3 regions of the Streptomyces sp. NBC_00872 genome follow, and region 1 is predicted to be linked to each of the others. Evidence: riboswitches for the same ligand, from Rfam matches in the RefSeq annotation. Region 1 holds a riboswitch; each other region holds the start of a gene.
The links. Region 1 has a riboswitch for cobalamin ahead of OG214_RS08965 (prenyltransferase/squalene oxidase repeat-containing protein). Riboswitches for the same ligand answer to the same signal wherever they lie in the genome.

Region 1 (3,267 bases):
GACGATGCCGCGCAGGGCGTTGTTGTCGTGGCCGGTCGCGGCCAGCGCGAAGGCGCCGTCGATGGTGAGACCGAAGTCCGCCCGGCCGCCGCCTGCCGTGTAGTACCGCCCCTGCTTGAGACGGTCCGGGCCGGTCAGGTACGCGACGCCCTTCTTCAGGTCCGGGCCCGCGCCGGGCGGGGTGGTGGGGGGAGCCGTCGGCGGGGTGGTCGGCGGCCGGGTGGGTTCGGGCCGCTCCGTGGTCAGGGTCACCAGGCTGGTGTCCACGCCGGCGAGTACGGCGGGGGCGGTCGGATAGAGGGCCGCGTCCGAGGCCCCTTCCTCGAATCCGAAGCCGCCGTCCGGGAGTTGCCGTGCGGACAGCCAGGAGACGGCGGCGTCCGCCCGGTCCGTGTCACCGAGGGCGCGCAGCGCCTGGGCCGCGTAGGCGGTGGCGGTCACACTGCCGGTGGCGGAGCCGGTGTAGCCGGGGAAGCCGCCGTCCTGGCGCTGGGCCTTCCTGAGATACGCGCGGGCCCTGCCGACGGCGTCGGCCCGGCCGCCCGCCTTGTCCAGGACAAGGGCGACGAGCCCGGTGGTCGCGGGATCGCCGTCGCAGTACTCACCCGGACGGATCAGGATGCTGGTGATACCGCCGTCCTGGCACTGGAGCTGGGTCAGCCGCTCCACGGTCCCGGCCGGGGGACGAAGACCGCCGCGCACCACGGCCAGCACGGCGAGCGCCTGCCCGTCGGCGTACGAGGCACCGGGGAAGTCGCCCTTCGCCGTGCAGCCGGGCGCCGGACCGCCGGACTCGGGACCGGCCGCGCAGACGTTCTCCACCAGATCGCCGAGCAGGTCATGGCCCGCGAAGGCACGCGGGTCGCCTCCGGTGATCTCGGCGAGCAGGGCCAGCCGGGCGGCGGCGGTCGCGTCGGGCGGGGCGTCCTCGCCGCCGGGATAGGCGTAGGCGTCGGTACTGGCCGTGAGGAACGCCGTGACCTTGTCGAGACGGCCGCTCCCGCCGCCGGACGCCGCGAGGGCGTAGGCGGCCTCGGTCGTCAGGAGGTGGTTCGGACTGTCGGCGCCCTCGTCGACGACCCGCTCGCCGTCCGTGAGCCGGCCCGTCAGCCACCGGGCGGCGGCGGGAATGTCCACCTCACCCGCGGGAAGGGTCGGGGGGCCGCTGGGCTCGGACGGGCCGCCGCCACCGGCGCGTACCTCATCCGGCGTGAAGCTGGGTCTGCCGGTGGTGCCGCCGACATCCGTGCCGCCGAACACCCACGCGTCGACATCGCCCGCCTCGGGCTCGCGGTCCATGGCGCCGAGCGGGCTGTAGGACCACTCGTCCTGTCCGGGCGAGGCGATCCAGTACGACCAGTAGGCGGTGGCCTGCGGCGTCAGTACACAGTCGTCCTTGTCGGGAGTCGGGTACCGCGTACCGGAGTTGAAGGATCCGGAACCGATACGGCAGATGAAGGCGGGGCCGTCGTGCTCGGTGCCCTCCGTGGTGAACCCGCCCTCGTGCAGAAGCTCGTAGCCGGTGGTGGGGGTGGTGTCGCAGCCCCGCTCGACCGTGCCGCCGAAGGGCCCGAAGTCGACGGCGACCACCGCGCCCCTGGTGGCCGTGCAGTCCCCGACGGGGTCGGCCGCCGCGAGGGGCGTTCCCGTGACGAACGCCATGGCGGCACCGAAGGCGAGAAGGGCCGCCGATATCAGCGACACCGGTCGTCTCCGCCCGGCGTCGCGCCGGTCTGCTCCCTGTGCGGTCCCCACCACGGCCCCTCGTGTTGTCCGGGCGGCTCGCGCGTGGTGAAAAGACCCCCGTCACACGGCTCATGTCATGGGGAGGCCGATCGAACCACGCCGTAGTCCGCGACGGCGTTTCTCGCTGATCCAGCGCTCCAGGCAGTCCGGCTCGCCCGTGCTGCGTCGGGCCTACGGTTGCGGGTCAGCGCCGGATTCCGACCGGCTTCCCCTGGAGCTGCTCGCTTATCAGCCGGATTGGAACACGCCTGTGAAGACAGCGTCAAGGCGGCCTGGACCGCGTCCGTTCCCCCTGCGGCGGGCGGCGGCCGGGGCGTCTGGCGGGCCGGTGATCCCTCGGGTAGCGTCCGGGGCTGCCATGTGGGGGAACCCGGTGGGAATCCGGGGCTGACGCGCAGCGGTATGGGACGGCGGGGGCTGTCCCGAGCCCGAATGCCCATATGGCGGCGAGACACAGGAAGCCGTACCACGCGTCCGGACGGCGGCCCCGCCCGTCTCCGGCGTTGCGCCGCGAGAACGGTGTGCCAGGCCGGCGTCCCTCATCCCAGGAGCAGGCCATGTCCCGTTCTCTCACGTCCCGCCGCGTCGCGCTCGCCGTCCCCGCGGCGCTGGGGGCTCTCGCCCTGACGGTGCCGCCCGCGGCCGCGACCTCCACCCCGGCGCAGATCGCCACCTCGAAGACCAACGGTGTCGCCTACCTCGAATCCCTCCAGGCCGCGGACGGTTCGTACGCGGGCGCCGGTCTGTCCAACGAGTGGGTGTTCAGCGCCTTCGCCGCGGCCGGCACGGCCGCCGTGGACGTCACGCCGGGCGGCGACGCCACCAAGAACGCCCGCACCGTCTACCGGAACCTCCTGGCCACCGCCGGGTGGCCGTCCGCCTCGCCCGTGGTCACCGACTACGAACGCGGCACGCTCAACGCGTACGCGGCAGGCGTCGATCCCGCGCGCGTGTCCGCCTCCCGCAATCTCATCGCGGACATCTACTCCTACTGGCAGACCGCGGAGACCGGTTACTTCGGGCCGTCCGCCAACTACAACGGCACGGTCTTCGCCGCGCTCGCCCTCGGCGGCGCCAGAACCCAGGCGGGCGGACAGCGGGTGCCGCAGGCTCTGCTGGACGCGATGATCACGCGGATCCGCGCCAACCAGCACAACGACGGCGGCTGGAACTACAGCAAGGCCGAGGGCAACCCGGCCCAGCTCGCCGCCGCGAGCGACATCGACATGACCGGCGCCTCCATGGCCGCCCTCTGCGCCTCCGGCGTGCCGAACACCGATACGGACATCAGCCAGGCCAAGGCCTTCCTCAAGAGCAAACTCGTCAGCAACTCCGGCGCCTTCAACGCCATGTTCGGCGCCAACACCGACTCCAACGGCTGGGCCGTCTCCGGGCTCAACGCCTGCGGCGTCAACCCACAGACCGGCGACTTCCTCACCTCCATGGGCAAGACCCCGGTCGACTTCCTGATCGCCCAGCAGTTCAACCCCGGCGGCGGCTTCAGATACCTCCCCGGCGACA
Region 2 (3,267 bases), 4.9 Mb from region 1:
CTCGACCGGCGCCCTGAAGCCCAAGACCGCGGTGGCCATGTCCGCCGTGCTGAATCTGGTCGGCGCGTTCCTCTCCGTGGAGGTCGCCAGAACGATCTCCGGCGGGCTCATCAACGAGAACGGCATCCGGACAGAAGTGATCTTCGCGGCGCTCGTCGGCGCCATCCTCTGGAATCTGCTCACCTGGCTCGTCGGTCTCCCGTCGAGCTCCTCCCACGCCCTCTTCGGCGGACTGATCGGCGCCACCCTGATGTCCGTCGGCACCTCCGGGGTCAACGGCGGTGTGGTCATCACCAAGGTGCTGATCCCCGCGCTCGCCGCGCCGGTCGTCGCCGGTCTCGCGGCGCTGCTCGCCACCAGACTGACGTACCGTATCGGCCGCCGCACGGACGACAAGGCCACCGCCAAGGGCTACCGCGCGGGCCAGATCGCCTCCGCCGGTCTGGTCTCCCTGGCGCACGGCACCAACGACGCGCAGAAGACCATGGGCGTCATCACGCTCGCGCTCGTCACCGGCGGTGTCCTCTCCCCCGGCTCCAACCCCCCGCTGTGGGTCATCGTCTCCGCGGGCACGGCGATCGCGCTCGGTACGTACCTCGGCGGCTGGCGCATCATCCGCACCATGGGCACCGGTCTCACCGATCTCGGGCCGCAGCAGGGCTTCGCGGCCCAGACCAGCGCCGCGACCGTCATCCTCGCCTCCTCGCACCTCGGCTTCTCGCTCTCCACCACCCAGTCCTGCTCCGGCGCCGTGATGGGCGCGGGCCTCGGCCGCAAGGGGGGTGTGGTCCGCTGGTCCACCGCCACCCGGATGTTCGTCGCCTGGGGACTGACCCTGCCCGCCGCGGGTCTGGTCGCGGCCTGCGCGGAGTTCCTGACCGGTCAGGGAAGTTGGGGCGTCTCGGTGGTCGCCGCACTGCTCCTCGCCTTCTCCGGCGCCATCTGGCTCGCCTCGCGCCGCCGCCCGGTCGACCACACCAATGTCACCGACGTCGACGAGGACGAGGCCGGGATCCTGGCCGACGGCATCACGGCCGTCACCACGTCGACCACGACAGCGGCCGGTGCCGGTGCCGGTGCCGGGCACGATCTGTCGACCACCATTCCGTCCCCTCCGGGCGGCTCCGGTGAGCCCGCCCGCACCGCCACGGTCTGAACCCCCCACGGTCCAAGGAAGAGCGAACGTATGAAAATCGACTGGGCAGCGCTCGGCGCGGTCTTCGGGGTCAGTCTCGTGGCGACCGTCGCCCTCGTGGGTCTGTTCACCCTGGGCGTCGTGGGTCTCGCCAAGCGGGAGCCGGGCTCCCTGGCTCTGGCGCGCACGGGCGCGTACGCCTGCTTCGCCCTGTGCGCCGGGGCCGTGGCGTACGGGATCTGGCTGATCGTCGCCTGACCCGGGTCCACCCGCCGATGTGGGGCTTCGCACACTGTCCCGTCGCAGGTCAGCGATGAGTTGACGGCTGTTCGCGGGGCGTGGTGGACTGCCGGGGCCATTTACGGCGGCAGAAGAGGAAGCCGGTGCGAATCCGGCGCGGTCCCGCCACTGTCACCGGGAGTCTTCTCCCGGGAGCCAGGAACTCTCGCCGCCGCACCACGTCGAGCCGGGGCGCGGACCCTGAGTGAGGACATTTCGCCATGCCTGGCTGCGGTTCTGCCGTCGTGCGCGGCGGCGGTTCGGCCGCCGAGCGGGTCTTCGCCTACGGCGCGGCCCTGGGGCTGCTGGGCGACCAGGTGTTCGCCGATCCGCGCCGGGGCCATCCGGTGGCCGCGTTCGGCCGGGCGGCGGGGGCCGTCGAGCGGATGCTCTGGCACGACCACCGCGGCTGGGGCACGCTGCACACCCTGGTGTGCGCCGGAGGCGCCGCAGGGCTCGCGATCGTCGCCGCGCGGGGTACGGAGACCGTACGGGCAACACGGGCCACGCGGGCCGTACGGAGCAGCCTTGCCGCCTCCGTCGCGCTGACCGCCCTGGCCACCTGGTCCGTCGTCGGCGGCACCTCGCTCGGCCGGGAGGCACGCGCCATCGGCGCGGCGCTCACCGCCGGGGACATCGAGCTGGCCAGGGAGCGGCTGCCGCGGCTGTGCGGGCGCGATCCGCAGGCACTGGACGGACAGCAACTCGCCCGCGCCGTCGTGGAGTCCGTCGCCGAGAACACCTCCGACGCCGTCGTGGGCGCGCTGGTGTGGGGGGCGATCGCGGGGGTGCCGGGGCTGGTGGGATTCCGGGCCGTGAACACGCTGGACGCGATGGTGGGCCACAGGTCCCCCCGGTACCGCCGGTTCGGCTGGGCGTCGGCCCGGCTCGACGACCTGGCCGGCTGGCCGGGGGCCCGGCTGACCGCCGCGCTGGCCGCCGCGGCGGGCGGCGATCCGCGCGCGGCCCTGCGGGCGGTACGGCAGGACGCGCGGAAGCATCCGAGCCCCAACGCGGGCCCGGTGGAGGCGTCGTTCGCGGGCGCGCTGGGCGTACGGCTCGGCGGGACGCTCGCGTACGGCGGACGGGTGGAGCACCGGCCCGTACTGAACGGCGAGGGGCGGCCCGTGGATACGGCCGACATCGAGCGGGCCGTGCGCCTGTCGCGCCGGGTGAGCGGATACGCCCTCGCGGTCTGTGTCGCAGGCCGGTTCGCGTACGGCGCGATACGCCGCCGTACCACGGACACGCGCCGCCGTACGGCGGCCACGGGAAAGGGACGTGGATGAGCCGGGGCGGGCGCGGCGGGGGCCTTCTGGTGGCCGGGACCACCTCGGACGCGGGCAAGAGCGTCGTCACGGCGGGGATCTGCCGGTGGCTGGTGCGCCGTGGGGTGAAGGTCGCGCCCTTCAAGGGGCAGAACATGTCGCTGAATTCGTTCGTGACGCGCGAGGGCGCGGAGATCGGACGGGCGCAGGCGATGCAGGCCCAGGCGGCCCGGGTGGAGCCGACCGCGCTGATGAATCCCGTCCTGCTGAAGCCCGGCGGTGACCGCAGCAGCCAAGTGGTGCTGATGGGACGGCCGGTGGGTGAGCTGAGTGCCAGGGGGTTCTTCGGCAGCGCCGAGGGGACCGCGCCGGAGAACTCCGCCACGGGGAACGCCCTTGCCGGGAACTCGTCCGCGGGCGGGGCGACTTCGGGGCAGGCGCTGCGCGGTGGACGGCGCGAGGCGCTGCTCGGGCCCGTCCTGGAGTGCCTGGAGGAGCTGCGCTCCACCTATGACGCCGTGATCTGCGAGGGCGCGGGCAGTCCGGCCGAGATCAATCTGCGCCGTACCGACATCGTGAACATGG
Region 3 (3,267 bases), 5.7 Mb from region 1:
AGCGGGAGGCGCGGTGCGAGGAACGGCATCCACCGCTGTTCCTGGCCGACCTGCCCCGCGTACCCGGGACCGCTGGGAAGCCGAACGGTCATGGTGTCACCGAGGTGAAAGGTCCGGTTGTCGTTCCCGCCGACCGCGACAGGCCTCACGGGGAGCCCGGACCACCGGGGAAACTGCGTGCCGACCAGCCGCCGTACCAGCGCCGTGTCGATCGGCGGCACAAGGAGTCCCGTCGCCCCGTCCCCCGACCCGTCCCCCGGTCCTGCGCCCCGACTGTCCCCCGGCCCGTGCCCCGGTCCGTGCCCCTGCCCGTCCTCCGGCCCGTCCTCCGGTCCTTCGCCCGCTCCGGGCTGTCCGTTGTCGCTCATACGCCCCAGAGTGGTCAGCCTGCCCGCCGGCTGACAACCGAATTCCGCAGGTGCCGAGTCGTCAAAAGCCGGTCCTGGTCTTCTCGTCGTAAGGGACGCGAGGGATACGGATGTCCGCGACGTCGTCCGTGCGTGCTCCCGAGCCACGGCTCCCGCATAGGCTGGGACAGTGCCGAGCCTGCCAGTGCGAGATTACGGTCGAGTCGTAACTGTTGGGGCGTGGGCGGTCATCGCGACGATCTTTCTCGGATGGGCGAGCTTTCTGGTCGCCTTCGGCGTCTTCGAGCTCGGCCGGACGGGCGAGACGGAGCGCGTCAAGATCTCGTCGTGCCACTCGGAAGGGGGCGGGCGAGGGCCGAGCTACGTCGTGTGTGTCGGACGCGCTGTGGATGGCGGGACACAGGACGAGGTATCGGTGCGTTACGACGGCAGGCCGGGCGAGACAGTGGTGGTGGAGGAGACGCTGTTGGGCCCCAGCCCGGTTGTCGAGAAGGGCTTCGTCGAGTGGGCGGTGATCCTGGTCTTCCCGCTGCTCCCGCTGGGGATCGGCGTCCTGTGTGTGGCTCTCGCCGTGCTTGCTGCCCGGAGGCCGTGACTCCGTTCAGGCGTGCGCCGTCTCCCGCGAGCGCGTGAGCCGGACCGGGGCACTCCGACCGGGGCACCGGTCACGTACGGCCGCCCGCCCGGGACCGCTCCGCACCCGGTCACGCCCCGCACCCGGTCACGCACAGTTATCCGGATCGACCGCGTGTCTCATGTCACATTCCGGAATGTGAACAGAGGTGACCAGGAGGTTGCCCGCGCTCTAGCCTGGCTGGTGCAGCTGGTTCGCCCTGCCCGCCAGGCAGACGCGTCGTAAGAGGGAACCCGGTGGGAATCCGGGACTGCCCCGCAGCGGTAAGTGGGAACGACCGCCGTCATACGCACTGGATCCGGGCCGGATCTGGGAAGCGACGGCCAGTAGGAATCTGTCTCGGCAGATGTGCCCACGAGTCCGAAGACCTGCCCGTTGCCCGTACGCGAACGATCGCGTGCGGCCATCCCGGTGACCTCGTGGGCGGGTCGGCGTACATACCAGACGGACAGGCGCGCGCGACGGCGCGGAACTGTGCCGCTCGGTTCGTCACCCCTTCGCGCTCGCGTCCCGTCTCCGGGATCCAAGGAGACATCTCGCGAAGGAGATTTCCGTGACAGCGAAGTCCGCGGCCGCGGCAGCACGGGCCACCGTGTACGGCTACCCCCGCCAGGGCCCGAACCGGGAACTGAAGAAGGCCGTCGAGGGGTACTGGAAGGGCCGCGTCACCGCCGACGCCCTCCGGGAGACGGCGGCCGGCCTGCGCCGGGCCAACTGGCGGCAGCTGGCGGACGCCGGCGTCCACGAGGTGCCGACCGGCGACTTCTCGTACTACGACCATGTCCTGGACACCAGCGTCATGGTCGGTGCCGTACCGGCGCGGCACCGTGACGCCGTCTCGGCCGACGCGCTCGACGGCTACTTCGCGATGGCCCGCGGCACCCAGGACGTGGCGCCGCTGGAGATGACCAAGTGGTTCGACACGAATTACCACTACCTCGTCCCCGAACTCGGCCCCGACACGGTCTTCACCGCCGACTCCGCCAAGCAGGTCGCCGAGCTCAAGGAAGCCCTCGCGCTCGGTCTCACCGCCCGCCCGGTGCTCGTCGGCCCCGTCACCTATCTCCTGCTCGCCAAGCCCGCCCCCGGGGTGGCCGCCGACTTCGAACCGCTCACCCTGCTGGACCGGCTGCTGCCGGTCTACGCCGAGGTGCTCGCGGACCTGCGCGCCGCCGGCGCGGAGTGGGTCCAGCTCGACGAGCCCGCCCTCGTCCAGGACCGCACCCCGGCCGAGCTGAACGCCGCCGCACGCGCCTACCGTGATCTCGGCGGCCTCACCGACCGCCCGAAGCTGCTCGCCGCTTCCTACTTCGACCGGCTCGGTGACGCCCTGCCCATCCTCGCGAAGGCCCCGATCGAGGGCCTGGCGCTCGATTTCACCGACGCCGCGGCGGCCAACCTCGACGCCCTGGCCTCGGTGGGCGGACTGCCCGGCAAGCGGCTCGTCGCCGGTGTGGTCAACGGCCGCAACATCTGGATCAACGACTACGAGAAGTCCCTGTCCATCCTCGGCACCCTCCTCGGGCTCGCCGACCGGGTCGATGTGGCCGCCTCCTGCTCCCTCCTGCACGTACCTCTCGACACGGCCGCCGAACGGGACATCGACCCGCAGATCCTTCGCTGGCTCGCCTTCGCCGTGCAGAAGACCACCGAGATCGTCACCCTGGCCAGGGGACTGGCCCGGGGAACCGGCACCATCGCCGCCGAGATCGCGGCCAACCGCGCCGACCTCGCCTCCCGGACGAACTCCCCGATCACCCGCGACCCGGCCGTACGGGCCAGGACCGCCGCCGTCACCGACGCCGACGGCCGCCGCTCCCAGCCCTACACGGAGCGTGCGATCGCCCAGCGCGCCCATCTCAAGCTGCCGCTGCTGCCGACGACCACCATCGGCTCGTTCCCGCAGACCGATGACCTGCGCACGGCCCGCGCCGCGCTGCGCACGGGACGTATCGACACCGCCGGATACGAGGAGCGCATCAAGGCCGAGATCAACGAGGTCATCGCCTTCCAGGAGAAGACGGGCATCGACGTCCTGGTGCACGGCGAGCCCGAACGCAACGACATGGTCCAGTACTTCGCCGAACAGCTCACCGGCTACCTGGCCACCCAGCACGGCTGGGTCCAGTCCTACGGCACCCGCTACGTCCGCCCGCCGGTCCTCGCCGGCGACATCTCCCGTCCCGAGCCGATGACGGTGCGCTGGACCTCCTACGCCCAGTCGCTCACCGGGCGCCCCGTCAAGGGCATGCTCACCGGACCCGT

Region 2: it holds a riboswitch for cobalamin, as region 1 does, so the genes downstream of both, OG214_RS29775 (cobalamin biosynthesis protein) here and OG214_RS08965 (prenyltransferase/squalene oxidase repeat-containing protein) in region 1, are expected to answer to the same signal.
Region 3: it holds a riboswitch for cobalamin, as region 1 does, so the genes downstream of both, metE (5-methyltetrahydropteroyltriglutamate--homocysteine S-methyltransferase) here and OG214_RS08965 (prenyltransferase/squalene oxidase repeat-containing protein) in region 1, are expected to answer to the same signal.

Annotation. Positions count from the first base shown of each region.
Region 1 is NZ_CP108806.1:2,078,909-2,082,175, forward strand. It holds gene OG214_RS08965 (prenyltransferase/squalene oxidase repeat-containing protein) at 1-1,755, opposite strand, end outside; cobalamin riboswitch at 1,869-2,013, opposite strand; cobalamin riboswitch at 2,110-2,184, shown strand; gene OG214_RS08970 (hypothetical protein) at 2,304-3,267, shown strand, end outside.
Region 2 is NZ_CP108806.1:6,969,218-6,972,484, reverse strand. It holds gene OG214_RS29785 (inorganic phosphate transporter) at 1-1,156, shown strand, start outside; gene OG214_RS29780 (hypothetical protein) at 1,187-1,393, shown strand; cobalamin riboswitch at 1,469-1,600, shown strand; gene OG214_RS29775 (cobalamin biosynthesis protein) at 1,636-2,703, shown strand; gene OG214_RS29770 (cobyric acid synthase) at 2,700-3,267, shown strand, end outside.
Region 3 is NZ_CP108806.1:7,748,215-7,751,481, reverse strand. It holds gene OG214_RS33205 (aminoglycoside phosphotransferase family protein) at 1-368, opposite strand, end outside; gene OG214_RS33200 (hypothetical protein) at 538-963, shown strand; cobalamin riboswitch at 1,176-1,393, shown strand; gene metE (5-methyltetrahydropteroyltriglutamate--homocysteine S-methyltransferase) at 1,556-3,267, shown strand, end outside.